2 regions of the Streptomyces sp. NPDC015131 genome follow, and region 2 is predicted to be linked to the other one. Evidence: predicted binding sites of a transcription regulator. Region 2 holds the regulator's gene; the other holds the start of a gene.

Region 1 (15,056 bases), on a different contig from region 2:
AGCGCGCCTTCCGCGCCGCACGGCGGTACGCGGAGCTGCGCGCCGGCCACGACTGGCTGCGGGAGCTGGCGGACAGCGGCAACCACCGCCGTACGGTCGGCATCGTGGGCGCCTCCCGGATCGGCCGCCGGGTGATCGAGCTGCTGCGCCCCTTCGACCTGCGGGTGCTGCTGTACGACCCGTACGTCACCCCCGCCGACGCCTCCGCGCTCGGGGCCGTGCCCGCCGCCCTGGACGAGTTGTGCGCCCACGCGGACATCGTGTCCGTACACGCCCCGCAGCTTCCGTCGACCCGCCATCTGATCGGCGCCCCGCAGCTGGCGCTGATGCGGGACGGCGCGACGCTCATCAACACCTCGCGCGGCTCGCTGGTCGACGAGGCCGCCCTGCTCCCGCACCTCGTCTCGGGCCGTCTCGACGCCGTGCTGGACGTCACCGACCCCGAGGTGCCGGCGGCCGACTCGCCGCTCTACCGCCTGCCCAACGTGCTGCTGACCCCGCACATCGCGGGCTCCCTCGGCAGTGAGCTGCACCGGGTGGCGGACCACGCGCTGGACGAGCTGGAGCGGTACGCGAAGGGGGCGCCGTTCGCCGAGCCGGTGCTGCCGCAGGAGCTGGGCCGCTCCGCGTAACCGCTCCCCGGCCGGACCGGCACCCCGGCCGCGTAGGAGCACCGGCCGCCGGACCGGCACCCCGGCCGGACCGGGACCCGGGCCGACGTCGTACAACACCGAGGCCCGGTGCCCCCGCGACGGGGGCACCGGGCCTCGGAACGCTCGGCAGGCGTCAGTGGGAGTGGCCGTGACCGTGGCCGTGGCCCGCGTCCGCCGGCTCCTCCTCCTTCTTCTCCACGACCAGGGTCTCGGTCGTGAGCAGCAGGGAGGCGATGGAGGCGGCGTTCTCCAGGGCGGAGCGCGTGACCTTGACCGGGTCGATGACGCCGGCCTTGATCAGGTCGCCGTACTCGCCGGTGGCGGCGTTGAAGCCCTGGCCCTTGTCGAGCTCGGCGACCTTGGAGGTGATGACGTAGCCCTCCAGGCCGGCGTTCTCGGCGATCCAGCGCAGCGGCTCGACGGCGGCGCGGCGGACGACCGCGACACCGGTGGCCTCGTCGCCGGTCTTGTCCAGGTTGCCGTCGAGGATCTTGACGGCGTGGACCAGAGCGGAGCCACCACCGGAGACGATGCCCTCCTCGACCGCGGCGCGGGTCGCGGAGATGGCGTCCTCCAGACGGTGCTTCTTCTCCTTCAGCTCCACCTCGGTGGCGGCGCCGACCTTGATCACGCACACGCCGCCGGCCAGCTTCGCGAGGCGCTCCTGGAGCTTCTCGCGGTCCCAGTCGGAGTCCGTGGTCTCGATCTCGGACTTGATCTGCGCGACGCGGCCCTGCACGTCCTCGGACTTGCCACCGCCGTCGACGATGGTGGTGTCGTCCTTGGTGACGGTGACGCGGCGGGCGGTGCCGAGCACGTCCAGACCGGCCTGGTCGAGCTTGAGGCCGACCTCCTCGGCGATGACGGTGGCGCCGGTGAGGGCGGCCATGTCGCCGAGCATCGCCTTGCGGCGGTCGCCGAAGCCGGGGGCCTTGACCGCGACGGCGTTGAACGTGCCGCGGATCTTGTTGACGACCAGGGTCGACAGGGCCTCGCCCTCGACGTCCTCGGCGATGATCAGGAGCGGCTTGGAGGAGCCGGCCTGGATGACCTTCTCCAGCAGCGGGAGCAGGTCGGTGATCGCGGAGATCTTGCCCTGGTGGATCAGGATGTACGGGTCGTCGAGGACGGCCTCCATACGCTCCTGGTCGGTGACCATGTACGGGGACAGGTAGCCCTTGTCGAAGGCCATGCCCTCGGTGAAGTCGAGCTCCAGGCCGAAGGTGTTGGACTCCTCGACGGTGATGACACCGTCCTTGCCGACCTTGTCCATCGCCTCGGCGATGAGCTCGCCGACCTGCTGGTCCTGCGCGGAGAGCGCGGCCACGGCGGCGATGTCGGCCTTGTCGTCGATCGGGCGGGCCGTGGCGAGCAGGTCGTCGGAGACGGCCTTGACCGCGGCGTCGATGCCCTTCTTCAGGGCGGCCGGGGAGGCGCCGGCGGCGACGTTGCGCAGACCCTCGCGGACCAGGGCCTGGGCCAGGACGGTGGCGGTGGTGGTGCCGTCACCCGCGATGTCGTTGGTCTTGGTCGCCACCTCCTTCACCAGCTGGGCGCCCAGGTTCTCGTACGGGTCCTCGATCTCGACCTCGCGGGCGATCGTGACACCGTCGTTGGTGATGGTCGGCGCGCCGAACTTCTTGTCGATGACGACGTTGCGGCCCTTGGGGCCGATCGTCACCTTGACGGTGTCGGCAAGCTTGTTGACGCCGCGCTCAAGGGCGCGACGGGCGTCCTCGTCGAACTTCAGGATCTTCGCCATGGGAGCGATTCAGCCCTCTCGAAAACTCTGGTTGACGAACCGCGCCCCTCGCCGCCCGGCAATGTGTCATCAGCGGGGGCCAGGGGCGCGGCTCAGAAAAGCATTCTGCTCAGTGAATTACTTCTCGACGATCGCGAGCACGTCGCGAGCCGAGAGGACGAGGTACTCCTCGCCGCTGTACTTCACCTCGGTGCCGCCGTACTTGCTGTACAGCACGATGTCGCCGGTCTTGACGTCGAGCGGCAGGCGCTCGCCGTTCTCGAAGCGGCCCGGGCCAACGGCCAGGACGACGCCCTCCTGGGGCTTCTCCTTGGCGGTGTCCGGGATGACCAGGCCAGAGGCGGTGGTCTGCTCGGCGTCGAGCGGCTGGACCACAATGCGGTCCTCGAGCGGCTTGATGGCAACCTTGGAGCTGGTGGTCGTCACGATCCGACCTCCCCCTTCGGAGATCTCACGGGGTCATGTTGTCTGAGGTGGCGACCAGGTCGATCCGTCGTCGCGGGTGCCGGACCTGCCCGTCGCTGTGTTGGCACTCTCCTGCGGGGAGTGCCAGAGCCGAGACTATGACCGCGATTAGCACTCGGTCAAGCGGAGTGCCAATTCACCGCCCGGTCGTGGCGTCCGCGAGCCGTCCGCCGGCCGTCCGGCGGCCGTCCGGCGGGGGCCGATGGAGGTGCTCAGACGTAGTCCTCCAGCTTGGCCACGGCGTATCCCTTGGCCGTGACGACGTCCATCACCTGCCGGATCATGTCCGCCATGGAGCCGTTCCAGTCCTGCCGGCCGCGGAAGTGGGTCAGGATGATGTCGCCGGGGTGCAGGTCCCGGTCCCACTCCCGCCACTCCATGTGGTCGGGGAACGCCTCGGCCGCCCACAGGGGCACCGCCTTCACCCCGCACGACCGGGCGGCGCGCAGGGTGTCGGCGTTGTAGTTGCCGTAGGGCGGGCGGAAGAGCGGGGGCCGCTTGCCGTACCGCTTCTCGATGACGTCCTGCTGGCCGCAGATCTCGCGCTTCTGCTCCGCGTACGAGAGGGCGGGCATGTAGCGGTGGTTGAGGGTGTGGTTGTGCAGGGCCACGCCCCGGTCCTGCATCCGCTTGAAGTAGCCGTAGTCCTCCTTGACCAGGTAGTCGCTGAGGAAGGCGCTGTAGGGGATGCCGAGTTCGTCCATCATCCGCAGCAGCTCGGGGTCCTTGTCCGCGCCGTCGTCGATCGTGAGGAACACGATCCGGTCCTTGGTCGGCACGGTGGTGAAGACGGGCGGCAGGGTGGGGTCGCCGACCCCGAAGCCCTTGCGGAAGGTGATGTGCGGCTTCTCGGCGGCGGCCGGGGGCGGGGGCGCGGCGAGCGGGGTGGCGCGCAGGCCCCACTTCTTCGCGGCGAGGGCGCGGGCGGCCTGGGCGCGCCGGACCTTCTCCACGTACGCGGTGAGGGCCGCGGCGGCGTCGGGGGGCCGCTGGGGCTGCTGTCCCGCCGCGGGCCCGGCCGCGCCGCCGCCCGCTCCGGCCGGTCCGTCCCGGTCGCCGTCCGCGGCGCAGCCGGAGCCGATCGCCGCGACCACCAGGGCGGCGAGGAGGACCCGCGCCCGCTTGCTTACCGTTTGACCTTTTTGTCGTACTAGCTGCATGGCGCCGCATCCTGTCAGCGCGCCGCCCCGTCCCCCGGGCGACACCGCCGCCGGGCGCGCACCATCCCCCGGCTGGCCCACAATGGGCCGGGTGACCGATCTCGCCGCCTTCTCCGCGCTCCTCACCGACGAGGGCCAGGCCCTGCTCACCACCCTGCGCGACCACACCCCCGCGCAGGAGCTGGCGGTGGTCTCCCGGCTCCGCCGCGACCACCCGGCCGAGCTGGTCACGGCGGCGGCCGGGCAGGCCCGGCTGCGGCAGCGGGCGGTGGCCAAGTTCGGCGAGCGGGACGCGCACCGCATGTACTTCACGCCCGGCGGGGTCGAGCAGTCCACCCGCCGGGCGGTCGCCGAGCACCGCGCCGCCGCCTTCGCCCGCCTCGGCGTGCGCAGCGTGGCGGACCTGTGCGGCGGGGTCGGCGGCGACGCGATCGCCTTCGCCCGCGCCGGCATCCGGGTGCTGGCGGTGGACCGCGACCCGCTGACCGCCGAGGCGGCCCGCGCGAACGCCGCCGCGCTGGACCTGGCCGGCCTGATCGAGGTGCGCTGCGCCGATGTGACCGAGGTGGACACCTCCGGGTACGACGCCGTCTTCGTGGACCCGGCGCGGCGCGGCGGCCGGGGGCGGATCTTCGACCCGGAGGCGTACTCCCCGCCGCTGTCCTGGGCCGTGGAGGCGGCCCGCCGGGCGCCGGTCGCCGCGCTGAAGATCGCCCCGGGCATCCCGCACGAGACGGTCCCCCGGGACGCGGCGGCCGAGTGGGTCTCGGACGGCGGCGACGTGAAGGAGGCCGTGCTGTGGTTCGGCACCCGCCCCGGCACGGTCACCGCCACCCTCCTGCCCGGCCCGCACACCCTCACCGGGCGCGGACTGCCCGACCCCCCGGTCCGCCCGGTCGGCCGCTACCTGTACGAGCCGGACGGCGCCGTGGTCCGGGCGCACCTGGTCGCGGAGGCCGCCGAGGAGCTGGGCGGCGGCCTGATCGACGGGACGATCGCGTACGTCACGGCCGACGAGCCGCGCTCCACCCCGTACGCCACCGGCTACGAGATCACCGACGAGCTGCCGTTCAACCTCAAGAAGCTGAAGGCCCTGCTGCGTGAGCGGGAGGTGGGCACCCTCACCGTGAAGAAGCGGGGCTCGGCGGTCGAACCGGAGGAGCTGCGCCGGAAGCTGAAGCCGAAGGGGCCGAACGCGGCGACGGTCTTCCTCACCCGGGTGGCCGGAGCGCCGGCGATGCTGGTCGGCCGGCCGCTGCCCGTCAGCCCCGCCGGGGCGTGACCGGCGGCGCCAGGGCCAGCACCAGGCGCCGGTGGCCGACGGCCGTGAAGGCCCCGATCAGACCGCTGATCCAGAGGACGAGCCCGTCGCCCATGGCCAGGGCCACCTCGGCGTAGGTGGTCTCCCCGGGGCGGGCCGAGGCCGGGACGGCGAACGACAGCCACAGGCCGCCCGCGCACTGCGCGAACGCGAGCAGCAGCCACGCCAGGCTCAGGCCCGGCGCCCGCAGCCCCGGGTCGCGGACCGGCGCGGGGTCGAGGGCCGCCCACGCGCGCGCCCGGTCGCGGGCCGTGCGGTCGTGGCGCACGCCCAGCACGACGGCGACGACGAGCGGGGCCAGGACGGCCAGCCCCAGGCAGACCAGCAGGGCGGCGGCGACCACCGTCAGCGGGTCCTGCGGCTGCTGGAACCAGCCGACGCTCCCGGTGACCATGCGCACGCCCACCACCAGTCCGGCCAGGGTCAGCAGCCAGTACGCCAGCCTCCGGCCCCCGATGACGCTCCGGCTCAGCTCCACCAGCGCCCGGGCCCGGTCGGCGAGCAGCGCCTCGCGGTGGGGCCAGGTGCGCAGATGGACGGGCGGCGGCGGGGGCGGCAGGGCATCGCGGCTGGGCATGGCCCGAGGCTACCCGTGCGACTCGAAGCGCCAGCGGTGGACCGGGCGGGTGACCAACGCCGGGGGCGGGTCGGGCAGTTCGGGGAGGGGCGCGTCGTACGGGGCGGCGTCCGGGGCCTCCCACCAGGTGAGGACCAGCACCCGGTCGCCGGGGGCCGTGAAGGTCTCGCGGCGGAGGGGTGCGGCGGGGCCGGGGAGCCGCTGGGCGCGGGCCCAGGACAGGAGGTCCGGCCCGTGGCCCTCCGCCGCGCGGGCCTCCCACATCAGGGTGACCACGGTCATGAGTAGAGGTTGTCCTTGCTGATCTCGTGCACATGGTCGTGGTCGTGACCGTGGTTCCCCGGCACATGCGGGTCGGTCACCGGCAGCGACGAGTCCGCCGACAGCTCCAGGTCGGAGGACGGCCGGTTGCGGGCGACCATCTCGGCGCCCAGGGCGGCGACCATCGCGCCGTTGTCGGTGCACAGGCCCGGCCGGGGGACGCGCAGCCGGATGCCTGCGCGTGAGCAGCGCTCCTCGGCCAGCGCCCGCAGCCGGGAGTTGGCGGCCACGCCGCCGCCGATCATCAGGTGGTCGACGCCCTCGTCCTTGCAGGCCCGCACGGCCTTGCGGGTCAGGACGTCCACGACGGCCTCCTGGAACGACGCCGCCACGTCCCGTACCGGCACCTCCTCGCCCGCCGCCCGCCGGGCCTCGATCCAGCGGGCCACGGCGGTCTTGAGGCCGGAGAAGGAGAAGTCGTACGCGGGGTCCCGGGGGCCGCTCAGCCCGCGCGGGAACGCGATCGCGGCCGGGTCGCCCTCCTTGGCCAGCCGGTCGATCACCGGCCCGCCGGGGAAGCCCAGGTCCAGCACGCGCGCGATCTTGTCGAACGCCTCGCCCGCCGCGTCGTCGATCGTCGCGCCCATCGGCCGGACGTCGGAGGTGATGTCCGGGGCGAGCAGCAGCGAGGAGTGGCCGCCGGACACCAGCAGCGCCATCGTCGGCTCGGGCAGCGGCCCGTGCTCCAGCTGGTCCACGCAGATGTGGGAGGCCAGGTGGTTCACCCCGTAGAGCGGCTTGTCCAGCGCGAAGGCGTACGCCTTGGCCGCCGAGACGCCCACCAGCAGCGCGCCGGCGAGGCCGGGTCCGGCGGTGACCGCGATGCCGTCGAGGTCACGGGCGGTCACCCCCGCCTGCGCCAGGGCGCGCTCGATGGTCGGGACCATCGCCTCCAGGTGCGCCCGGGAGGCGATCTCGGGCACCACGCCGCCGTACCGGGCGTGCGTGTCCACACTGGACGCGACGGCGTCCGCCAGCAGGGTCGTGCCGCGGACGATGCCGACGCCGGTCTCGTCGCAGGAGGTCTCGATGCCGAGGACGAGGGGTTCGTCAGCCATGACTCTCAGTTCCTTGTACGTCCGGGACGCCGGGTGCGTCCGCTGCGCCGGGGGCGTCCGGCGCGTCCTGTACGCGCAGGCGCATCACGAGCGCGTCGATGTTGCCGGGCTGGTAGTAGCCGCGGCGGAAGCCGATCGGTTCGAAGCCGAAGCGCTCGTACAGCTTCTGCGCCCTGGTGTTGTCCACCCGCACTTCGAGCAGCACTTCCTCGCACTCGAAGGCGGTGGCGTGCTGGAGCAGGTCGGTCAGCAGCCGCGCGCCGAGCCCGGTGCCCCACTGGTCGCGGGCGGCGGCGATGGTCTGCACGTCGCCGAGCCCGCCGGCCGCCGCGAACCCCGCGTACCCCACCAGCCGCCCGTCCGCCTCCGCCACCACATAGCGGCGGGTGGCACCCGGGCCGCGCGCGTGCGCCAGCTCCGACCAGAACATGCCCTCCGACCAGGCGTCGTCGGGGAACAGCTCCCGTTCCAGCTCCAGCACCGGCGGGATGTCCCACCAGCGCATCTCACGCAGGAGCGCCGTCACTTCGGGGTGACCACCTTGTAGTTCTTCGGCACCTGGGCGTCGGGGCGCCGCAGGTACAGCGGCAGCGGGTCCTCGAACGTCCCGCCCGTCCGCAGCCGCTCGGCGGCCAGCGCGGCGAGCGCGGCGGCGGACTGGTGCTCGGGGTCGCGGGCGTCCGGGAACACCTCGCCGTAGAGCCGCGCGCCCGCGCCGACCGCGGGCAGCCCCGCCACCCGGCCGGCGATCTCGGCGGGCCGGTCGACGGCCGGGTCCGACACCCGGGTGCGGCGGTCGTCGTACCGCGCCCAGTAGACCTCCTTGCGGCGCGCGTCGGTCGCCACCACGAACGGCTCGTCGAGCCCGGAGGCGTACGCGAGCCCGTCCAGCGTGCACAGCCCGTGCACCGGTACGCCGCCGAGGGCGGAGGCGAACGTCGCGGCCGTCACCAGGCCCACCCGCAGCCCGGTGTACGGGCCGGGGCCGACGCCGACGACGATGCCGGTCACGGCGTCCAGCTTCAGGCCGGCCTCCCGGAGCACCCGGTGGACGGAGGGCAGCAGCAGTTCCCCGTGGCGGCGCGCGTCGACCTGGGTGGAGGAGGCGACGACGGATTCCCCGTCGTGCAGGGCGACGGTCACGGCGGGTGTGGCGGTATCCATGGCGAGCAAGAGCACGCAAACAGCCTACGGCTCCGCGGCGGCGCGCACGGCGCCCCGGGTCGGCCCGCGTGATCCTGCTACGGTCACACCGCAAACGTACCGGGGAGAGGTGGGCAGCAACGTGGCAAGGAGCAGCTCGGGATTCGTGGCCGGGCTCACCGCGGCGGCTCTGGCCGCGGTCGGTTTCCTCGCCTACCAGGCGTCGGCCACCGCCCCCGCCGACCTGTCGGCCGGCGCGCCCGCCCCGGCCGTCTCGCCGTCGGCGCCCGCGGCGGGCGGGGCCCCGAAGCCGGCCGCGTCCGCGCTCGCGCTGCCGAAGCAGTCGGGCTCTGGGCAGCGGGTGGTGTACGCGCTCGGCGAGCGGCGGGTGTGGCTGGTGGGCGAGAAGGACGCGGTCGCCCGGACCTTCCCGGTGATGCCCAGCACGGTCAACCCCGCGCCCGGGACCTACGCGGTGACGTCCCGCTCGGGCACCGTGTCCGGTTCCGACGGGGTGAAGATCGAGCACGTGGTGCGGTTCGCCACCGTGGAGGGCGTCACGATCGGCTTCAGCGCCGCCGTGGACGGCACGATGGCCACCCCGGACCCGGCGCGCCGGACGGGCGGCATCCGGATGAAGCGGGCCGACGGCGACGCGATGTGGACGTTCGCCACGGTCAACTCGAAGGTGGTCGTGGTCCCGTAGGACCCCGCAGAACCCGCAGGTCCCGTGGAACGCCGTACGGGGCGGCTCAGGCGGCCCTGCGGTCGTCCCCGGCGGGGAGTGGTGCCCCGTCCCGCTCGGCGCCGGTGCCCCGCTCCTCGTGGACGCGCGGCACGCGCTCCGTACCCTCCGTGCCGTCCGCGGGAGAGGACGTGGTGGACGCGGGCGGGGTCGAGACGGCGCTCGCCGCCGCGCACGACGCCAGCAGATCACCCATCGACAGATCCTGCTTCGACGTCCGCATCGTCGCCTCCTCGGGCCCCGGGGGCAGGGTTAGGCGTACCTAACCAGGTGCTCGGTTCCCATGGGACCACGCCTCGGACGTGCGACGCAACATCATGCCGACGTCTTGTCGGAAACTACGGCGCCCCGCCGCCCCGGCCGCGCACCGCCGCGCCCCGTACCGCCGCGCCTCAGGCGCCCGGCAGGCCGACTCCGGCCCAGCGCGGCCCGTACCCGGTCAGCGTGATCACCCGCCGCTCGTCGTCCGTCGCCCCGACGACCCGGTCGATGACGACGTGCAGCCGGTCCTCCGTGAGGTCCTCGACCTTGCCCTCGCCCCACTCCACGACCACCACGGACTCGGGCAGCGAGACGTCGAGGTCCAGGTCCTCCATCTCGTCCAGCCCGCCGCCCAGGCGGTACGCGTCGACATGGACGAGCGCGGGGCCGCCGACCAGGGACGGGTGGACGCGCGCGATGACGAAGGTCGGGGAGGTGACCGCGCCGCGCACCCCCAGGCCCTCGCCGAGCCCTCGCGTGAGGGTCGTCTTCCCGGCGCCCAGCTCGCCGGTGAGCATCACCAGGTCGCCCGGGCGCAGCAGCTTGGCGAGCGTCCGGCCGAGGTCCTGCGTCTCCTCGGGCGCGTGGAGGGTGAGGCGGGCGGTGGCGGTGACCCCCTCGGGCGCCCCCTCAGGGGCCGGGTTCTGCGGTGCTTCCATAGGTGTCCACGTTAGTCGCTGCCGGTACGGCGCCGATCCGCACCAGCAGCTCCGCCAGCCGGCCGCTGACCGTCTCGGGGTGCTCCAGCATCACCAGGTGCCCCGCGTCGGGCACCAGGACCAGCTCGGCGTCCGGGAGCAGCGCGGCGATGGCCTCGGTGTGCGAGCTGGGCGTGACCAGGTCCTGCGCGCCGGCCAGCGCCAGCACCGGCACCTCGGCGAACACGCCCAGCGCGTCGGCCTTGTCGTGCTCGCTGAACGCCGGGTAGAACTCGGCGACCACGTCGATCGGGGTGCCCTCGATCATCCGCTCGGCGAACCGGGCGATGGCCGGGTCCACGTCCCGCGACGAGAACGAATAGCGCTTGATGAGCCCCGCGAACAGGTCCGCGGTGGCCCGCCGGCCCCGCTCCACCAGCTCCGCCTGGGAGCCGAGCGCCCGCAGTATCCCCGGCAGCACCCGGCGGACGGCGTTGACGCCCGCGACCGGCAGGCCGTAGTTGACCTCGCCGAGGTTGCCGCAGGAGGTGCCGACGAAGGCGACGCCGACGACCCGCTCCCGGATCAGCTCCGGGTACTGATCGGCCAGCGCCATCACCGTCATGCCGCCCATCGAGTGCCCCACCAGCACCAGGGGCCCCTCGGGGGCGGCGGCGTCGATCACCGCCCGGAGGTCGCGCCCGAGCTGGTCGATGGAGACCGGCACCCGGTCCGGCCCCTGCTGGGCGGCGCCGCGTCCGGACCGGCCGTGGCTGCGCTGGTCCCAGTGCACGGTGCGGACCCGGCCGCGCAGGGCGGCGCGCTGGAAGTGCCAGGAGTCCTGGTTGAGGCAGTAGCCGTGGCTGAAGACGACCGTGACGGGCGCGGTCGCGCCCGCGCCGCGCCCGAACAGCCGGCGGCGGCGCTGCGGGGCGGTGTCCGCCTCCACCTCGTCGACCTCGTAGTAGAGCTCGGTGCCGTCGTCCGCCGGGGCGCGGCCGGGGACGCCGCGCAGCGAGCCGTACGGCCCGGCGGCGTCCAGCGCGAGCCGCGCCTTGCGGCGCATGCCGCGGCCCACGGTGAGCCGCTCGACGGCCACACCGGCCGCGGCGCCGGCCGCGAGCACTCCTATGGCGGCCCCGGCGAAACCGGCGCGGCGCCAGTTGCCGGCCGCGGCGGACACCGTCTCCGCCGCGGCCACCGGACTGGTCTCACTCACTGCGGCTGCTCCTTCAGGCTCCTGTCACCCGTCCAGGTAGACGCGTGGTACCCGTGAACCGATGCGCGTCACGATCTCGTACGCGATCGTGCCCGCCGCCCGCGCCCAGTCCTCGGCACTCGGCTCACCGTCATCACCTGCCCCGAACAGCACGGCCTGCGCACCCGGTTCGACCTCGTCGCCCTGGAGGTCGACCACGAACTGGTCCATCGCCACCCGCCCGGCCACCGTGCGCACCCGCCCGCCGACCAGCACCGGGCCGGTGCCGGACGCGTGGCGCGGGACGCCGTCGGCGTACCCCAGCGGAACGAGCCCCAGGGTGGTGGCCCGCTCGGTGACGTAGTGGTGGCCGTAGCTGACGCCCTGGCCGGGCGGGACGTCCTTGACCAGCGCGACGCTGCCGGCCAGCCGCATCACGGGCCGCAGGCCGAAGTCGGCCGGCGTGCCCACCTGGGGGACCGGCGAGACGCCGTACATCGCGATGCCCGGCCGTACGAGGTCGAAGTGGGCCTCGGGGAGGGTGAGCACGGCCGGGGAGTTGGCCATGTGCCGCACCTCCGGCTCGGCGCCGGCCTTCTCCGCGTACGCCAGCATCTCGTGGAAGGTCTCCAGCTGGGCGCGGATCGAGGGGTGGCCGGGCTCGTCGGCGCAGGCGAAGTGCGACCAGACGCCGGTGACCTTGAGCAGTCCCCGGGCCTGGGCGGCGAGCGCCTCGCCGACCAGGCGGGGCCAGTCGGCGGGCGGGCAGCCGTTGCGGCCCAGCCCGGTGTCGGCCTTGAGCTGCACGCGCGCCGGCTGTGCGGTCCGGCGCGCGGCCTCGGTGACCTCCTCCAGGGCCCACATCCCGCTGACGCCCACGTCCACTCCGGCCCGGACGGCGTCGTCCCAGGGGCCGCCGGGCGTCCACAGCCAGCACAGGACGGGGGCGTCGATCCCGGCGGCGCGCAGGGCGAGCGCCTCGTCCGGGGTGGCGGTGCCCAGCCAGGTCGCCCCGGCCTCCAGCGCCGCCCGCGCGCAGGGCACGGCCCCGTGCCCGTACGCGTCGGCCTTGACGACGCCCATCACCCGGACGTCCGGCCCCACACGGCCCCGCAGGGCACGCACGTTGGCGCGCAGCGCCCCGAGGTCGATCTCGGCGCGGGCGCGAAGGGTCTGCGGTGTCTCACTCATCGCGCCCAGTCTCTCAGGTGCGCGCCGCGCCTCCCCCGTGTCCCCGCCCACGCGTCGGCGGGCCCGGCGGCGGGCCGGGGGCGGTCGCGGACCGCGGGTGGCTCAGCCGTGCACGTCGCGCCAGGCCCCGGGCAGCGCCTCCGCCACGTCGTACGCGGCGACGGGGGCGCCGTGGGCGGCGCGGCGGGCCGCCAGGCCGTGCAGGTAGGCCCCGGCGGAGGCGGCGTCGTGCGGGGCGAGGCCCGCCGCGAGCAGGGAGCCGGTCAGGCCGGACAGCACGTCGCCGCTGCCGGCGGTGGCGAGCCAGGGCGTACCGGTCGGGTTGACGCGCACCGGGCCGGCGGGCCGGGCCACCAGCGTGGTGGAGCCCTTGAGCAGGACCACCGCCCCGAACCGCCCGGCCAGCTCCCGCACCGCCTCCAGCCGCCGGGCCTCCACGTCCTCGCGGGCGGTGCCCAGCAGCGCCGCCGCCTCGCCCGCGTGCGGGGTGAGCACGGTGGGCGCCGGGCGGGCGCGCACCGCGGCGGGGTCGAGGTGCCGCAGGCCGTCGGCGTCCACCAGGACCGGGACGTCCGAGCCGAGCACGTCGGCCACCCCGGGCGTGTCACCCAGGCCCGGGCCGATCACCCACGCCTGGACGCGGCCCGCCCGGGCGGGGGGCCCGGCGTGGACCAGGGTCTCCGGGTGGCGGGCGAGCACCGCGTCGGCGGCCGGCCCGACGTACCGGACCGCGCCCGCGCCGCCCCGCAGCGCGCCGGACACCGCGAGGACGGCCGCGCCGGGGTAGCGGGCGGAACCGGCGACGATGCCGACGACGCCGCGCCGGTACTTGTCGCTCTCCGCCGCCGGGACGGGCAGCAGCCGGGCCACGTCCCGGTGCTGGAGGGCCTCCAGGTCCGGTTCCGGGGGCAGGTCGAGCCCGATGCCGACGAGCCGCAGGGCGCCGGTGCGCTCCCGGCCCGGGTCGATCAGCAGGCCGGGCTTGTACGCCCCGAAGGTGACGGTGGCGTCGGCCCGTACCGCTTCCCCGGCGACCTCCCCGGTGTCGGCGTCCACCCCGCTCGGCAGGTCGACGGCCACCAGGGGGACGCCCGCCTCCCGGGCCGCGCGCACCAGCCGGGCCGCGCCGGGCCGCAGCCCGCCGCGCCCGCCGATGCCGGTGATGCCGTCCACCACGAGGTCGGCCCGGCGCACCGCCTCGCCGGCACCGTCGGGGGCGGCGGCATCCCCGGGGGCGGCGGGGTCCCCGGGGTCCTCGGGGGCGGCGAGCACCCGGCCGCCCGCGCCCGCCAGGGCCGCGAGACCGCCCTCGTGGGCGCGCCGGCCGAGGGGCACGGCGGTGACGCCCGCGCCCCGGCGGGCGAGCAGTGCGCCCGCGTACAGCGCGTCGCCCCCGTTGTCGCCGCTGCCGACCAGCAGCACCACCCGGGCCCCGTACACCCGGTCCAGCAGCCCGGCGCAGGCGACGGCCAGCCCGGCCGCGGCCCGCCGCATCAGGGTGCCCTCCGGCAGCCTCGCCATCGCCTCGGCCTCGGCGGCCCGTACGGTCTCCACACGGTAAGCGGTACGCATGGCCCCACCCTCCGCGATCACCCCGGCCGGCGCCACCCCCGGGCCGCCCCCGGGCCGCCCCCGGATCACCCCTCCGCGATCACCACCGCCGACGCGACCCCCGCGTCATGACTGAGCGACACGTGCCAGTGCCGGACGCCCAGTTGCTCCGCGCGGGCCGCGACCGTGCCGCGCACCCGCAGCCGCGGCCTGCCGCTGTCCTCGACGTACACCTCGGCGTCCGTCCACAGCAGCCCCGCCGGGGCGCCGAGCGCCTTGGCGATGGCCTCCTTCGCGGCGAACCGCGCGGCGAGCGACGCGACACCGCGCCGCTCCCCGCTCGGCAGCAGCAGTTCCCCCTCCGTGAAGAGCCGGTCCGCCATGTGCGGCGTCCGCTCCAGCGCCGCGGCGAACCGGTCGATCTCCGCCACGTCGATCCCCACCCCGATGATCATTCGACGGTGACCGACTTCGCCAGGTTGCGCGGCTGGTCCACCTCGTTGCCCCGGGCCGTCGCCAGCTCGCAGGCGAAGACCTGGAGCGGGACGGTGGCGACCATCGGCTGGAGCAGCGGGGGCGTGGCCGGGACGCGGATCAGGTGGTCCGCGTAGGGCGTGACCGTCTCGTCGCCCTCCTCGGCGATGACGATGGTGCGGGCGCCGCGCGCCCGGATCTCCTGGATGTTGGAGACGATCTTGTCGTGCAGCACGGAGCCGCCGCGCGGGGAGGGCACCACGACGACGACCGGGAGGTCCTGGTCGATCAGCGCGATCGGCCCGTGCTTCAGCTCGCCGGCCGCGAAGCCCTCGGCGTGCATGTACGCCAGCTCCTTGAGCTTCAGCGCGCCCTCCAGGGCCACCGGGTAGCCCACGTGGCGGCCGAGGAACAGCACGGTGTCCTTGTCCACCAGCGACCGCGCCAGCTCCCGCACCGGCTCCATGGTGTCCAGGACCGCGTCCACGTCGTCCGCGATCCGCGCCAGGTCCCTGACGACCTCCGCGATCTCCTCGCC
Region 2 (15,056 bases):
CCCCGAGTACGCGCTGGAGAAGGCGGTCGTCACCATCGCGCGCGCGGCCCGCTCCCGCCGCTGAAGACCGCTGAAGACCGCTGAAAGCCGCTGAAGGCCGCTGACCGGCCGGGGGCCTGGGCCCCCGGCGGGGCGCCCGTACGGCGAAGGCCCCGGCCCGCGGTTCTGGGGAAGAACCGGGGGCCGGGGCCTTCGGGTGGTACCGGTGGGCTCGTACCCGCGTGGCGAACGCAGGCCGCGTACGAACCCGGGGTGCCGGTCAGGAGCGGAAGAGAGGGCCCGCTGAGTCCCGCCCGGCGATCAAATCAAGAGCGGCTCAGCCCTGGAGGGAGGCAACCTTGGTGGCCAGCGCCGACTTCTTGTTGGCGGCGGCGTTCTTGTGGATGACACCCTTCGAGACGGCCTTGTCGAGCGCACGGGAGGCGTCGCGAGCGGCCACGGTGGCCTTCTCGACGTCACCCGAGGCGGCAGCCTCACGGGCCTTGCGGATCGCGGTCTTGAGCGACGACTTGACGGCCTTGTTGCGCAGGCGCGCCTTCTCGTTGGTCTTGTTCCGCTTGATCTGGGACTTGATGTTCGCCACGAATGAGCCTTTTCAGGTTCGTAAGGATTTCTCTGAGGTGTGCCCCGAGGATGAGAGGGCCACGAGACACAGCTGCCCAGGCTAGCAGCCGCTCTCCGAGTGGCCCAAACCGAGTGCCCGTCCCCGTCCGTGGGACCATGGAACCTACGTATCGATCCGACGTCGACCCGAGCAGAGACGCCCGGCGTCTCGAGAATCAGGACCCTGCGTGCCCGCGACCCCTATCCACGTGCCCGAGCCGAGCCGTACCGACCCGGCACTGATCCGCAACTTCTGCATCATCGCGCACATCGACCACGGCAAGTCGACCCTTGCCGACCGGATGCTCCAGCTGACCGGTGTGGTCGAGCAGCGGCAGATGCGCGCTCAGTACCTCGACCGCATGGACATCGAGCGCGAGCGCGGCATCACGATCAAGTCCCAGGCGGTGCGTCTGCCCTGGGCCCCCACCGAGGGGCCCGGCCAGGGCAGCACGCACATCCTCAACATGATCGACACCCCCGGTCACGTCGACTTCACCTACGAGGTGTCGCGGTCCCTGGCCGCGTGCGAGGGCACCATCCTGCTCGTCGACGCCGCCCAGGGCATCGAGGCGCAGACGCTCGCCAACCTCTACCTGGCGATGGAGAACGACCTCACCATCGTGCCCGTGCTCAACAAGATCGACCTTCCGGCCGCCCAGCCGGAGAAGTTCGCCGAGGAGCTGGCGAACCTGGTCGGCTGCGAGCCCGACGACGTCCTTCGTGTCTCGGCCAAGACCGGTCTCGGCGTCGAGGCGCTGCTCGACCGGGTGGTCAAGGACGTCCCGGCGCCGGTCGGTGTCGCCGACGCCCCCGCCCGCGCGATGATCTTCGACTCGGTCTACGACTCGTACCGCGGTGTCGTCACCTACGTCCGTGTCATCGACGGCCAGCTCAACAAGCGCGAGCGCATCCGGATGATGTCCACCGGCGCCACCCACGAGCTGCTGGAGATCGGGACGAACTCGCCCGAGATGCTCCCGGCGGACGGGCTCGGCGTGGGCGAGGTCGGCTACCTGATCACGGGTGTGAAGGACGTCCGGCAGTCCAAGGTCGGTGACACGATCACCACCCTGCACAAGGGCGCCACCGAGGCACTGGGCGGCTACAAGGACCCGAAGCCGATGGTGTTCTCGGGCCTCTACCCGCTGGACGGCTCCGACTACCCCGAGCTGCGCGACGCCCTCGACAAGCTCCAGCTCAACGACGCCGCGCTGGTCTACGAGCCGGAGACGTCCGCCGCGCTCGGCTTCGGCTTCCGCGTCGGATTCCTGGGCCTGCTGCACCTCGACGTCATCCGCGAGCGGCTGGAGCGCGAGTTCGGCCTGGACCTGATCGCCACCGCGCCGAACGTGGTCTACCGGGTCCTCATGGAGGACGGCACCGAGCACACGGTGACCAACCCGAGCGAGTTCCCCGAGGGCAAGATCAGCGAGGTGTACGAGCCGGTCGTCCGCGCGACGATCCTCGCGCCCAGCGAGTTCATCGGCTCGATCATGGAGCTGTGCCAGACCCGCCGCGGCACGCTCCTCGGCATGGACTACCTCTCCGAGGACCGGGTCGAGATCCGCTACACCCTGCCCCTCGCGGAGATCGTCTTCGACTTCTTCGACCAGCTGAAGTCCAAGACCCGCGGGTACGCCTCCCTCGACTACGAGCCCACCGGCGAGCAGGCGTCCAGCCTCGTCAAGGTCGACATCCTGCTGCACGGCGACAAGGTCGACGCCTTCTCCGCCATCACCCACAAGGACGCGGCCTACGCGTACGGCGTACGGCTGGTCGCCAAGCTGCGCGAGCTCATCCCGCGGCAGGCGTTCGAGGTGCCGATCCAGGCGGCCATCGGCTCGCGCGTCATCGCCCGCGAGACCATCCGCGCCATCCGCAAGGACGTCCTCGCCAAGTGCTACGGCGGTGACATCTCCCGTAAGCGGAAGCTGCTGGAGAAGCAGAAGGAGGGCAAGAAGCGGATGAAGATGGTCGGTTCCGTGGAGGTTCCCCAGGAAGCCTTCATCGCGGTGCTGTCCAGCGACGACTCCGCCGGCGGCAAGGGCAAGAAGTAGCGGTGCCCGCGTGGCGCCCGTCCGGTCCCGGACGGGCGCCTTCGCATGTCCGGAGCGCGTCCGGGGGCCCGGAGCACGCCCGGGGCCCGGAGCACCGTCCGGAGCGGGCACCGGGCGGATGCCGGGCGGGGCGTGGGGTGGTCCCGGGCGGATTCCGGACGGGTCGTGGGTGGGTTCCGGGCAGGTCCTGGGGGTTTCCCGGGAGTACGGCGGGGAACGGCGGGCCGCGCGCCAGTCGTTATGAACCGGGTATGAACCACCGGGCCGCAGCCTCTTACGTGGCGGACCATGGCGCTCTAACCTGAAGCCGCCCGAGGGTTACTCGCCAGTTAAACAATCATCCCGTCGTGCAGCCCTGCCGCAAGCCGCCCGGAGGACGTCGTGAGCGACACCCAGACCCTGATCGAGAACCGCCCGCCCTCCGTGGCGCACCTCTTCCTCGAACGCGTGGCGAGGACTCCCGACGCGGAGGCCTACCGCCACCCGGTCCCCGCCCCCTCGGGCCAGGGCCCCGACGAGTGGAGGTCGCTCAGCTGGGGCCAGGCCGCCGAGCGGGTCTTCGCCGTCGCGGCCGGCCTGATCGACCTGGGCGTCCAGCCGGAGGAGCGGGTGGCCCTCGCCTCCGCCACCCGGGTGGAGTGGATCTTCGCCGACCTGGGCGTGATGTGCGCCGGCGCGGCCACCACCACCGTGTACCCGCAGACCAACGCCGAGGAGTCGGCGTACATCCTGGCCGACTCCGGCAGCCGGGTACTGATCGCCGAGGACGCCGAGCAGCTCGCCAAGGCCCGCGAGCGCCGCGCCGACCTGCCGCACCTCGCCCATGTGGTCGTCTTCGACGCCACCGGGGTCGAGGAGGACGCCGCCGACCCGGAGGGCTTCGTCCTCTCCCTCGCGGAGCTGGAGGAGCGGGGCCGGGCGTACCTGGAGAAGAAGCCCGACGCCGTCAAGGACCGGGTCGCCGCGATCACCCCCGGCCAGCTCGCCACCCTCATCTACACCTCGGGCACCACCGGCCGCCCCAAGGGGGTACGGCTGCCACACGACAACTGGTCGTACATGGCCAGGGCCATCGCCGCGACCGGCCTGGTCACGGCGGACGACGTGCAGTACCTGTGGCTGCCGCTGGCGCACGTCTTCGGCAAGGTGCTGACCTCCGGGCAGATCGAGGTGGGGCACGTCACCGCCGTCGACGGCCGCGTCGACAAGATCATCGAGAATCTGCCGGTCGTCCAGCCGACCTACATGGCCGCCGTGCCGCGCATCTTCGAGAAGGTCTACAACGGGGTCGCCGCGAAGGCGCGGGCCGGCGGCGGCGCCAAGTACAAGATCTTCAAGTGGGCCGCTGAGGTCGCTCGCGAGTACGCCAGGACCAGCCAGGACAACTTCCGCCGCACCGGCAACGCGACCGTCCCCTTCGGCCTGAACGCCAAGCACAAGGTCGCCGACGCGCTGGTCTACTCCAAGCTCCGCGACGCCTTCGGCGGCCGGCTGCGCGCCGCCGTCTCCGGCTCGGCGGCCCTCGCGCCCGAGATCGGCTTCTTCTTCTCCGGCGCGGGCATCCACATCCTGGAGGGCTACGGCCTCACCGAGTCCAGCGCGGCGTCCTTCGTCAACCCCGGTGAGGCCTACCGCACCGGCACCGTCGGCAAGCCGCTGCCCGGCACCGAGGTGCGGATCGCCGACGACGGCGAGATCCTGCTGCGCGGCCCCGGGATCATGGAGGGCTACCACGGCCTGCCGGAGAAGACGGCGGAGGTCCTGGAGCCGGACGGCTGGTTCCACACCGGCGACATCGGCGAGCTGTCCGCGGACGGCTACCTCCGGATCACCGACCGCAAGAAGGACCTGATCAAGACCTCCGGCGGCAAGTACATCGCGCCCGCCGAGGTGGAGGGCCAGTTCAAGGCTGTCTGCCCGTTCGTCTCCAACATCCTCGTCCACGGCGCCGACCGGAACTACTGCACGGCCCTCATCGCGCTGGACGAGCCGGCGATCCTCGGCTGGGCGGAGGAGAACGGCCTGGGCGGCAAGTCGTACGCCGAGGTCGTCGCCACCCCCGAGGCGCAGCGGCTCGTCCAGGGGTACGTCGACCGGCTGAACGAGGGGCTCCAGCGCTGGCAGACCCTCAAGAAGTTCCGCCTGCTGCCGCGCGACCTGGACATCGAGCACGGTGAGCTGACCCCGAGCCTCAAGCTGAAGCGCCCGGTGGTGGAGCGGGAGTACCGGCACCTGATCGACGAGATGTACGCGGGCGCCCGGGAGGACTGACCCCCGCCGCGGCAGACGGGCGGGGTGAGCCCGGACCGCCGGGATGCCGGGAAGGCCGGGAAGGCCGGGGAAGCCGGCAAGGCACGGACGGCCGGGAAGGCCGGGCAGACCCGGAAGGCACGGAAAGCCGTGGGCGGTGCGCCGCCCACGGCTTTCCGTATGGGCGAGTTGGATGACTCGGTGCTTATGGGCGTGCTCGATCTGTCACCCTGTCGGTGTCCGACGACGAGCCGACCCAGGAGCCGACGAGGAGCCGCACGTGGGGTCCCTACCGACACAGCGCGCGACCACCGGAGAACTGCTGCTGCCGCCCCACCAGCCGCCTCCGGGGCACTCCGTCGCGCGCACCAGCCTGCCCGGCAACCCGCTCGCGCCCGGCGCCGCCCGCCGCTTCGTCCGGGCCGCGCTCGCCGACTGGACCGGCCTCGCGCTGCCCGCCGCCGCGACCATCACCGAGCGGGTCGCCGACGACGCCGTCCTGGTGGCCGGCGAGCTGGTGACCAACGCCGTCGTCCACGCCGGGACCACCGTCGACCTGCTCTTCCGGCTGGAGGACCCGGCCGGCGGCCGGCCCGCCGCGCTCGTCCTGGAGGTCTCCGACCACCACCCCACCAGGACCGTCCGCCACGAGCACCAGCACCCGGACGACGGGGACGGCCTGGACGAGTACGGTCGCGGGCTCCAGCTCGTCGCCGCCCTCGCCGAGTGCTGGGGCATCACCTACCGGCCCGGCCTCAAGACCGTCTGGGCCCGGCTCCCCCTCGACGGCTGGGACACCTGCCCGGTGCCGGGCCCCGAGCCGGCCCTCCGGCGCGAGCTGCGCGCCGCCGAGATCCTCGCCCCGGCACCGCGTCGGGTGGTGCGCGACGACCACGAGTGGGCGGGGCGCGGGGCGCTGTCGTTCCTCGCGGAGGCGTCCGACCTGCTGGCGGGGCAGCTCGACGAGGACTTGGTCGCCGCGCTCGCCGGCCAGCTCCTGGTGCCGCGCCTGGCCGACTGGTGCGCCTTCTGGCTGGAGGGCGACGGCGGGGCGGCCGGCGGCGCCCCGCGGCTCGCCCGGGTGTGGCACGCCGACGAGTCGGCACTCGAACCGCTGCGCTCGGTCTTGGAGAAGGAGCCGCCCGGGATGCCGGAGCCGCCCCGCACCGGCCCGGTGCCCGTCCCCTGGCCGGTGGCGGCCCGGCAGGCCCCTCCGGCCGGCCCCGGCCGGCCCCCTGGCAAGAACGCCCAGCCCGAGGGCCGCACCGGGAACACCGGCCGTACCGCGAACGCCGGGAACACCGTCCGCACCGGGAACGCCACGAGCACCTGTGAGCGGGGCACCGCCCTGGCGTACCGGCTCGTCGTCGGGGGCCACGCGCTCGGCACCCTGATGCTCGGCAGGCGCGGCGGGGCCAGGATCCCCGGCGCGGTCACCACCCTGGTGGAGGACTTCGCGCGCCGGGTCGCCCTGGCCATCGGCGCGGCCCGCCGCTACACCCGCCAGGTCACCATCAGCCGGGTGCTCCAGCGCGGTCTGCTGCCCAGCCAGGTCGCCCAGATCCCCGGCGTCGAGAGCCGTGTGGTGTACGAGCCCAGCGACGACGGGCTCGCGGGCGGCGACTTCTACGACGTCTTCCAGGCGGGCCCCGGGGCGCGCCGCTGGTGCTTCATGCTCGGCGACGTCCAGGGCAGCGGCCCCGAGGCGGCCGTGGTCACCGGCCTCGCCCGCCCCTGGCTGCGGCTGCTGGCCCGCGAGGACCACCAGGTCGGCCACGTCCTGGACCGGCTGAACCGGCTGCTGCTCGACGACGCCACCGAGGCCGCGGAGGCCGCCGCGTCGATGGTCGCCGCCGCCGGGGAGCTGCCGGGCGGACCGCCCCCGGCGCAGCCGCAGTCCCGGTTCCTGTCGCTGCTGTACGGCGAGCTGGTGCCGCTCGCGCCGGAGGACGGCGGCGGCGCCCGGTGCACCCTCGCCTGCGCGGGGCACCCCCTGCCGCTGCTGCTGCGCCCGGACGGCACCGTGACGCCCGCCGCCACGCCGCAGGTGCTGCTGGGCGTGGTGGACGACGCCCGGTACGAGAGCCACACGTTCCACCTGGCGCCCGGCGACACCCTGCTGTGCGTCACCGACGGCGTCACCGAGCGCCGCTCCCGTACGGGCCGGATGTTCGACGACGGCGACGGGCTGGCCGCGGCGCTCGCCGGCTGCGCGGGCCTGCCCGCTCCTGAGGTCGCCGACCGCATCCGGCGGGCGGTCCACGCCTTCGGCGAGGCGCCCGTACGGGACGACCTCGCGCTGCTGGTCCTCCAGGCCCGGCCGCTGCCCCGGTGACGGCCGCCGGTCGCCCCGGCACGGTACGGACGCCGGGCAACCGCCGCGGTGACGGACAATGGGCGGTATGCCTTCCGTACTGCCCGATGGTGAGCCCATGCCCGAGGACGGCGCGCTGCCCGCGTCCGCCCTGCTCGGGGCCGGCGAGCGGCCGCTCGGGTTCTATCTGCACGTGCCGTACTGCGCGACCCGCTGCGGCTACTGCGACTTCAACACCTACACCGCCACCGAGCTGCGCGGCAGCGGCGGCGTCCTCGCCTCCCGGGACAACTACGCGGCGACCCTGGCGGACGAGGTGCGCCTCGCGCGGAAGGTGCTCGGCGACGACCCGCGCCCGGTCCGCACGGTCTTCGTCGGCGGCGGGACGCCCACGCTGCTCGCCGCCGCCGACCTGGTGGCGATGCTCGGCGCGGTCCGCGAGGAGTTCGGGCTCGCGGACGACGCGGAGATCACCACCGAGGCGAACCCGGAGTCGGTCGGCCCCGCCTACCTGGAGGAGCTGCGGGCGGGCGGCTTCAACCGGATCTCCTTCGGCATGCAGAGCGCCCGCGAGCACGTCCTGAAGGTGCTCGACCGCACCCACACCCCCGGCCGCCCCGAGCGGTGCGTCGCGGAGGCGCGGGCGGCGGGCTTCGAGCACGTCAACCTCGACCTGATCTACGGCACGCCCGGGGAGAGCGACGACGACTGGCGCGCCTCGCTCGACGCGGCGATCGGCGCGGGCCCGGACCACGTCAGCGCCTACGCCCTGATCGTCGAGGAGGGCACCCGGCTGGCGCGCCGCATTCGGCGGGGCGAGGTGCCGATGACGGACGACGACGTCCACGCCGACCGGTACCTGATCGCCGAGGAGCGGCTGTCGGCGGCGGGCTTCGACTGGTACGAGGTGTCCAACTGGGCCACCTCGGACGCGGGGCGCTGCCTGCACAACGAGCTGTACTGGCGCGGCGCCGACTGGTGGGGCGCGGGCCCCGGGGCGCACAGCCATGTGGGGGGCGTGCGCTGGTGGAACGTGAAGCACCCCGGCGCGTACGCCGCCGCGCTGGCCGGCGGGCGCTCGCCGGGCGCGGGGCGCGAGCTGCTGTCGGAGGAGGACCGGCGGGTCGAGCGGGTCCTGCTGGAGCTGCGCCTGCGGGAGGGGTGCCCCCTGGGTCTCCTGAAGCCCGCGGGCCTGGCCGCCGCCGGGCGGGCGGTAAGGGACGGGCTCCTGGACCCCGGTCCTTACGCGGAGGGGCGCGCCGTCCTGACGCTGCGGGGCCGCCTGCTCGCCGACGCGGTGGTGCGGGACCTGACCGACTGACCGACTGACCCGCCGGGTCCCGCCCGGGACACCCCCTAGGGTGCCGTCACGAAATCGATCAGCTCCTCGACCCGGCCCAGCAGCGCCGGCTCCAGGTCCTTGTACGACGTGACCTTCGACAGGATGTGCTGCCAGGCGGCGCCCGTGTTGTCCGGCCAGCCCAGCGCGCGGCAGACGCCCTTCTTCCAGTCCTGGCCGCGCGGCACGGTGGGCCAGGCGGGGATGCCGACCGACGCGGGTTTCACGGCCTCCCAGACGTCGATGTACGGGTGCCCCACGACCAGGGTGTGGGCGTCCGTCACCGAGGCGGCGATCCGGGACTCCTTGGAGCCGGGCACCAGGTGGTCCACCAGGACGCCGAGACGGGCGTCCGGCCCGGGGCCGAAGTCCCGGACGACGGCCGGAAGGTCGTCGACGCCCTCCAGGTACTCCACGACCACGCCCTCGACGCGCAGGTCGTCGCCCCACACCCGCTCCACCAGCTCCGCGTCGTGGCGCCCCTCGACATAGATGCGCCCCGCGCGGGCCACACGCGCGCGTGCCTCCGGTACGGCGATCGAGCCGGAGGCGGTGCGCGTCGGGCGGGCGGGCCCCGACGGCGGGCGCACCAGCGTCACCGGGCGTCCCTCCAGCAGGAAGCCGCGCGGTTCGAGGGGGAAGACCCGGTGCTTGCCGAAGCGGTCCTCCAGCGTCACCGTGCCGGCCTCGCAGCCGACCACCGCGCCGCAGAAGCCGGTACCCACCTCCTCCACCACCAGATCGAGGTCGGCGGGCACCTCGGGGACGGGTGCGGACTTCTTCCACGGAGGCGTCAGATCGGGCTGGTAGCTGCGCATCCGCCAGACGCTACGACATCCGCCGGACGCCGCGACACCCCGCGCTACGACACGCCGAACCGCCGGGCCAGCTCGTCGCGTTGGGCTCGGACGAAGGCGGCGTCCACCACGGCCCCGTGCCCCGGCACGTACAGGGCGTCCTCGCCGCCCAGCTCCAGGAGCCGGTCCAGCGCGGCCGGCCAGCGCGAGGGGACGGCGTCCGACCCGGCCTGGGGGTCGCCGGACTCCTCCACCAGGTCCCCGCACAGGACGACCGGCCGGGGGCCCGGCACCAGCACCGCCAGGTCGTGGCCGCTGTGGCCCGGCCCCACGTTCGCCAGGAGCACCTGCCGGCCGCCCAGGTCGATCGTCCACTCGCCGCACACCCGGTGGTGCGGGACGACCAGGACGTCGGTTGCCTCCACGGCGTCCGCCTCGGCCACCCCGTGCCGTACGGCGTCGTTCCGCAGCGAGTCCCGGCCGCCGGACAGCAGGGCGTCGACGCCGACCGCGCCGTACACCTCCGCCCCGGCGAAGGCGGCCGTGCCGAGCACATGGTCGAAATGCGGGTGGCTGAGTGCGACATGCGTCACTCTCCGGCCGCCCATCAGCGCCTGGGCCTGGGCCCGGATCGCGGCGCCCTCACGCAGCGTGGCGCCCGTGTCGTACAGCAGCGCGCCCGCCTCGCCGACCACCAGGGCCGTGGTGGCGTCCCAGACGGGCAGCCTGCGGCGCCCGGCGCCTTCGGCCAGGCGCTCCCATCCGAACTCTTCCCAACTGACGTCCATACCGCGACGCTATCGGCAACCACCAGCGCCGTCGCGCGGTAGCGTGGTCGGCCGCCCTTGCTACGGGCGCACCCCGGCGCCGTACACTGGCCGGGGACCACTGGCACTCGGACAGGGCGAGTGCCAGCTAAGCGGGAAGAACGAACCACCGTCAGCTGGAGGTGCGCGCGATGCTGAGCGAACGCAGACTCGAGGTGCTGCGCGCCATCGTCCAGGACTACGTGGGCACCGAGGAGCCGGTCGGCTCCAAGGCCCTCACGGAGCGCCACAACCTCGGCGTCTCGCCCGCCACCGTGCGCAACGACATGGCGGTGCTGGAGGACGAGGGCTTCATCGCCCAGCCCCACACCAGCGCGGGCCGCATCCCCACGGACAAGGGCTACCGCCTCTTCGTCGACCGGCTCGCCGGCGTCAAGCCGCTGTCGTCGCCGGAGCGGCGCGCCATCCAGAACTTCCTGGACGGCGCCGTCGACCTCGACGACGTGGTGGGCCGCACGGTACGGCTGCTGGCGCAGCTGACCCGGCAGGTCGCGGTCGTGCAGTACCCCTCCCTGACGCGCTCCACCGTGCGTCATGTGGAACTGCTGCCGCTGGCCCCGGCCCGGCTGATGCTGGTCCTGATCACCGACACGGGCCGGGTCGAGCAGCGCATGATCGACTGCCCTGCGCCCTTCGGCGAGGCGTCCGTGGCCGACCTGAGGGCCCGGCTGAACAGCCGTGTCGTCGGCCGGCGCTTCACGGACGTGCCGCAGCTGGTGCAGGACCTCCCCGAGTCCTTCGAGGCGGAGGACCGGGGGACCGTCTCCACGGTGCTGGCCACCCTGCTGGAGACCCTGGTGGAGGAGACCGAGGAACGGCTGATGATCGGCGGCACCGCCAATCTCACCCGCTTCGGGCACGACTTCCCGCTGACGATCCGGCCGGTGCTGGAGGCGCTGGAGGAGCAGGTGGTGCTCCTGAAGCTGCTCGGCGAGGCCACGGACTCGGCCATGACCGTACGCATCGGGCACGAGAACGCCCACGAGGGCCTCAACTCCACGTCCGTCGTCGCGGTCGGCTACGGTTCGGGCGACGAGGCAGTCGCCAAACTCGGCGTGGTCGGACCGACCCGCATGGACTACCCCGGAACGATGGGAGCGGTACGCGCAGTGGCACGTTACGTCGGACAGATCCTGGCGGAGTCGTAAGTGGCCACGGACTACTACGCCGTACTCGGCGTGCGCCGCGACGCGTCCCAGGACGAGATCAAGAAGGCGTTCCGGCGGCTCGCCCGCGAGCTGCACCCGGACGTCAACCCGGACCCGAAGACCCAGGAGCGGTTCAAGGAGATCAACGCCGCCTACGAGGTGCTGTCGGACCCGCAGAAGAAGCAGGTCTACGACCTCGGCGGCGACCCGCTGTCCGCGTCCGGCGGCGCCGGGGGCGCGGGCGGGTTCGGCGCGGGCGGCTTCGGCAACTTCTCCGACATCATGGACGCCTTCTTCGGTACGGCGTCCCAGCGCGGCCCCCGCTCGCGCACCCGCCGCGGCCAGGACGCCATGATCCGGCTGGAGGTCGAGCTCCAGGAGGCGGCCTTCGGCACCACCAAGGACATCCAGGTCGACACGGCCGTCGTCTGCACCACCTGTTCCGGTGAGGGCGCCGCGCCCGGCACGTCGGCCCAGACCTGCGACATGTGCCGCGGCCGGGGCGAGGTCTCCCAGGTCACCCGGTCCTTCCTGGGCCAGGTCATGACGTCCCGCCCCTGCCCGCAGTGCCAGGGCTTCGGCACCGTCGTCCCGACCCCGTGCCCCGAGTGCGCGGGCGACGGCCGCGTGCGGTCCCGCCGTACGCTCACGGTCAAGATCCCGGCCGGTGTGGACAACGGCACCCGCATCCAGCTGGCCGGCGAGGGCGAGGTCGGCCCCGGCGGCGGCCCCGCGGGCGACCTGTACGTGGAGATCCACGAGCTGCCGCACCCGGTCTTCCAGCGGCGCGGGGACGACCTGCACTGCACGGTGACCATCCCCATGACGGCCGCCGCACTGGGCACCAAGTGCCCGCTGGAGACGCTGGACGGGCTGGAGGAGGTCGACGTCCGCCCCGGCACGCAGTCCGGCCAGTCGATCCCGCTGCACGGGCGCGGTGTCACGCACCTGCGCGGCGGCGGGCGCGGCGACCTGATCGTGCACGTCGAGGTCCAGACGCCGTCGAAGCTGGACCCGGAGCAGGAGCGGCTGCTGCGGGAGCTGGCCAAGCTGCGGGGCGAGGAGCGGCCGACCGGCCAGTTCCAGCCGGGCCAGCAGGGGCTGTTCTCCCGCCTCAAGGACGCCTTCAACGGCAGGTGACGCGCACGGGACCCGGCCGGTGCGGCCGGGTCCCCGGGCGGGGTGCCCTCCGGGTGCGGCGCGCCGGCGGGGGCGTGACACCATGCGTGCATGTCCTCCGCACTGACCGATCTCTGCCCGTACCCGATCGTGCAGGCCCCCATGGCGGGCGGCGCCTCCTGCCCCCGGCTCGCCGCCGCCGTGTCCGACGCCGGCGGCCTGGGCTTCCTCGCCGCCGGGTACAAGACCGCGGACGGCATGTACCAGGAGATCAAGCAGGTCCGCGGGCTGACCCCGCGGGCCTTCGGCGTCAACCTGTTCATGCCGCAGCCCGGGCAGGCCGACCCCGCCGCCGTCGACGTCTACCGCGACCAGCTCGCCGGCGAGGCCAACTGGTACGACACCCCCCTCGGCGACCCCGACGCCGGGCGCGACGACGGCTACGAGGCCAAGCTGGCCATCCTGCTGGACGACCCGGTGCCGCTGGTGTCGTTCACCTTCGGCTGCCCGGCGCCCGAGACCCTCGCCGCGTTCCGCCGCGCCGGGACGCTCACCGTCGTGACCGTCACCTCGCCCGACGAGGCGCTGGCCGCGCGGGCGGCGGGCGCCGACGCCGTGTGCGTCCAGGGCGTCGAGGCCGGCGGGCACCAGGGCACCCACCGGGACGACCCGGAGAGCGGGGGATCCGGTACGGGCCTGCTGTCGCTGGTCGCCCTGGTCAAGGAGGCCGTCGACCTGCCGGTCGTGGCCGCGGGCGGCCTGATGCGCGGCGGCCAGATCGCCGCCGTCCTCGCGGCGGGCGCCGACGCCGCCCAGCTCGGCACCGCGTTCCTGGTGTGCCCCGAGTCGGGCGCCAACGACCTGCACAAGCGGGCCATGACCGACCCGCTGTTCACCCGCACCGAGCTGACCCGTGCCTTCTCGGGCCGGCCCGCGCGGGGCCTGGTCAACCGGTTCATGCACGAACACGGCCCGTACGCCCCGGCCGCGTACCCCGAGGTCCACCACCTGACCAGCGGGCTGCGCAAGGCCGCCGCCAAGGCGGGCGACCCGCAGGGCATGGCGCTGTGGGCGGGCCAGGGCCACCGGCTGGCCCGCGACCTGCCCGCCGGGCGGCTGGTGGAGGTCCTCAAGGCCGAGCTGGACGCCGCCGCGGCCTCCCTCGCGCCCCGGGGCGGCACCGCGTGACCGCGCCGGTGTTCCTGGTGGAGCGGGTCACCGGCGGCACCGTCACCCTGGACGGGCCGGAGGGACGGCACGCGGTGTCCGTGCGGCGGCTGCGGGTCGGCGAGGAGATCGTCCTCACCGACGGCGCCGGCACCGGGGCGTACGGCACGGTCGCCGCCGTCGAGGGCAAGGACCGCCTCGACGTCGCGGTGCGCGAGGTGCGGACGGAGCCGGAGCCGTCGCCCCGCATCACCGTCGTCCAGGCCCTGCCCAAGGGCGACCGGGGCGAGCTGGCGGTCGAGACCATGACCGAGACCGGCGTCGACGCGATCGTGCCGTGGGCCGCGTCCCGCTGCATCACCCAGTGGAAGGGCGACCGTGGCCTGAAGGCCCTCGGCAAGTGGCGGGCCACCGCGCGCGAGGCGGGCAAGCAGTCGCGCCGGCTCCGCTTCCCGGACGTCGCCGACGCGGCGACCACCCGCCAGGTCGCCGAGCTGATCGGGCGCGCCGCGTTCGCCGCCGTCCTCCACGAGGAGGGCGCCCTGCCCCTGGCGACCGCCGAACTGCCCGCCACCGGCGACATCGTGCTCGTCGTGGGCCCCGAAGGGGGCGTCTCGCCCGAGGAATCGGCCGCCTTCGCCGAGGCGGGCGCCCGGCCCTACCGCCTCGGCCCCACCGTGCTGCGCACCTCGACCGCCGGAACGGCCGCCACCGCCCTGCTCCTGGGACGCACCGGCCGCTGGTCCTGACGGCCGGCCGGACCCGCTGGGCCTCGACGGCGGACGGCCGGACCCGCTGGTCCCGGCGGACGGCCGGACTGCCGGTGCCGACGGACGGCCGAACCTGCTGGGCCTCGACGGCGGACGGCCGAACCTGCTGGGCCTCGACGGCGGACGGCCGGACCCGCTGGTCCCGGCGGACGGCCGGGCTCGCGGTCTTCACCGCCGCCCCGCCGGACCCGCTGCCCCCGCCCGTCCCGGTGCCCCCGGCCGTCCCGTGCCCCCGGTTGTCCACAACTCCGGGGGTCCACCGGGCCGGTTGTCGGACCCGGTCCGTAAGGTGGCCGCATGTCCGACGAGTCTCCTCTCATCCGCAGCCTGCGCGCCGCCGTCGCCGCCGCGCCCGGTGACGTGCCCCTGCGGCTGCACCTCGCCGAACTCCTGCTCCAGGAGGGGCGCGGCGACGAGGCGGTCGCCGAGGCCGCCGCCGCCCTCCAGCACGCCCCCGGGGACGCGGACGCCCGCGCCCTGATGGGCCGCGCCATGGGCATACCGCCCGCGCCCCCCGTACCTCCTGCTGCCGCGCCGTCCCCCGGGCCCCGCCAGGACTTCGACTGGGCCGCCGCCGAGCAGGAGGTCGGCGACCTCGTGCCGCCCCGCTTCGTCGAGGGGGCGGAGGCGCCCCTCACCGCCGACGGCCTGGGCGACGGCCC

Evidence for each region. Region 2 encodes HrcA, which represses chaperone genes, less so after heat shock. Its sites were predicted from a motif close to TTNGCACTCNGNNNNNCNGAGTGCNAA; they were not measured.
Region 1: the regulator HrcA is predicted to act here: its motif matches at 2,989-3,015, upstream of groES (co-chaperone GroES).

What each region holds. Positions count from the first base shown of each region.
Region 1 covers NZ_JBIBVB010000003.1:777,518-792,573, forward strand. The annotation lists gene ACF08D_RS14695 (hydroxyacid dehydrogenase) at 1-632, shown strand, start outside; gene groL (chaperonin GroEL) at 787-2,415, opposite strand; gene groES (co-chaperone GroES) at 2,533-2,841, opposite strand; gene ACF08D_RS14710 (polysaccharide deacetylase family protein) at 3,093-4,040, opposite strand; gene ACF08D_RS14715 (SAM-dependent methyltransferase) at 4,123-5,322, shown strand; gene ACF08D_RS14720 (hypothetical protein) at 5,303-5,938, opposite strand; gene ACF08D_RS14725 (hypothetical protein) at 5,948-6,220, opposite strand; gene tsaD (tRNA (adenosine(37)-N6)-threonylcarbamoyltransferase complex transferase subunit TsaD) at 6,217-7,317, opposite strand; gene rimI (ribosomal protein S18-alanine N-acetyltransferase) at 7,310-7,822, opposite strand; gene tsaB (tRNA (adenosine(37)-N6)-threonylcarbamoyltransferase complex dimerization subunit type 1 TsaB) at 7,840-8,496, opposite strand; gene ACF08D_RS14745 (L,D-transpeptidase) at 8,603-9,166, shown strand; gene ACF08D_RS14750 (hypothetical protein) at 9,213-9,428, opposite strand; gene tsaE (tRNA (adenosine(37)-N6)-threonylcarbamoyltransferase complex ATPase subunit type 1 TsaE) at 9,598-10,125, opposite strand; gene ACF08D_RS14760 (alpha/beta fold hydrolase) at 10,097-11,323, opposite strand; gene alr (alanine racemase) at 11,348-12,493, opposite strand; gene ACF08D_RS14770 (NAD(P)H-hydrate dehydratase) at 12,596-14,065, opposite strand; gene ACF08D_RS14775 (holo-ACP synthase) at 14,131-14,499, opposite strand; gene glmS (glutamine--fructose-6-phosphate transaminase (isomerizing)) at 14,496-15,056, opposite strand, start outside.
Region 2 covers NZ_JBIBVB010000002.1:825,473-840,528, reverse strand. The annotation lists gene holA (DNA polymerase III subunit delta) at 1-64, shown strand, start outside; gene rpsT (30S ribosomal protein S20) at 317-583, opposite strand; gene lepA (translation elongation factor 4) at 792-2,663, shown strand; gene ACF08D_RS09460 (AMP-dependent synthetase/ligase) at 3,045-4,934, shown strand; gene ACF08D_RS09455 (SpoIIE family protein phosphatase) at 5,194-7,248, shown strand; gene hemW (radical SAM family heme chaperone HemW) at 7,307-8,548, shown strand; gene ACF08D_RS09445 (DUF3097 domain-containing protein) at 8,584-9,384, opposite strand; gene ACF08D_RS09440 (MBL fold metallo-hydrolase) at 9,429-10,151, opposite strand; gene hrcA (heat-inducible transcriptional repressor HrcA) at 10,322-11,338, shown strand; gene dnaJ (molecular chaperone DnaJ) at 11,339-12,478, shown strand; gene ACF08D_RS09425 (nitronate monooxygenase) at 12,569-13,645, shown strand; gene ACF08D_RS09420 (16S rRNA (uracil(1498)-N(3))-methyltransferase) at 13,642-14,373, shown strand; gene ACF08D_RS09415 (ATP-binding protein) at 14,692-15,056, shown strand, end outside.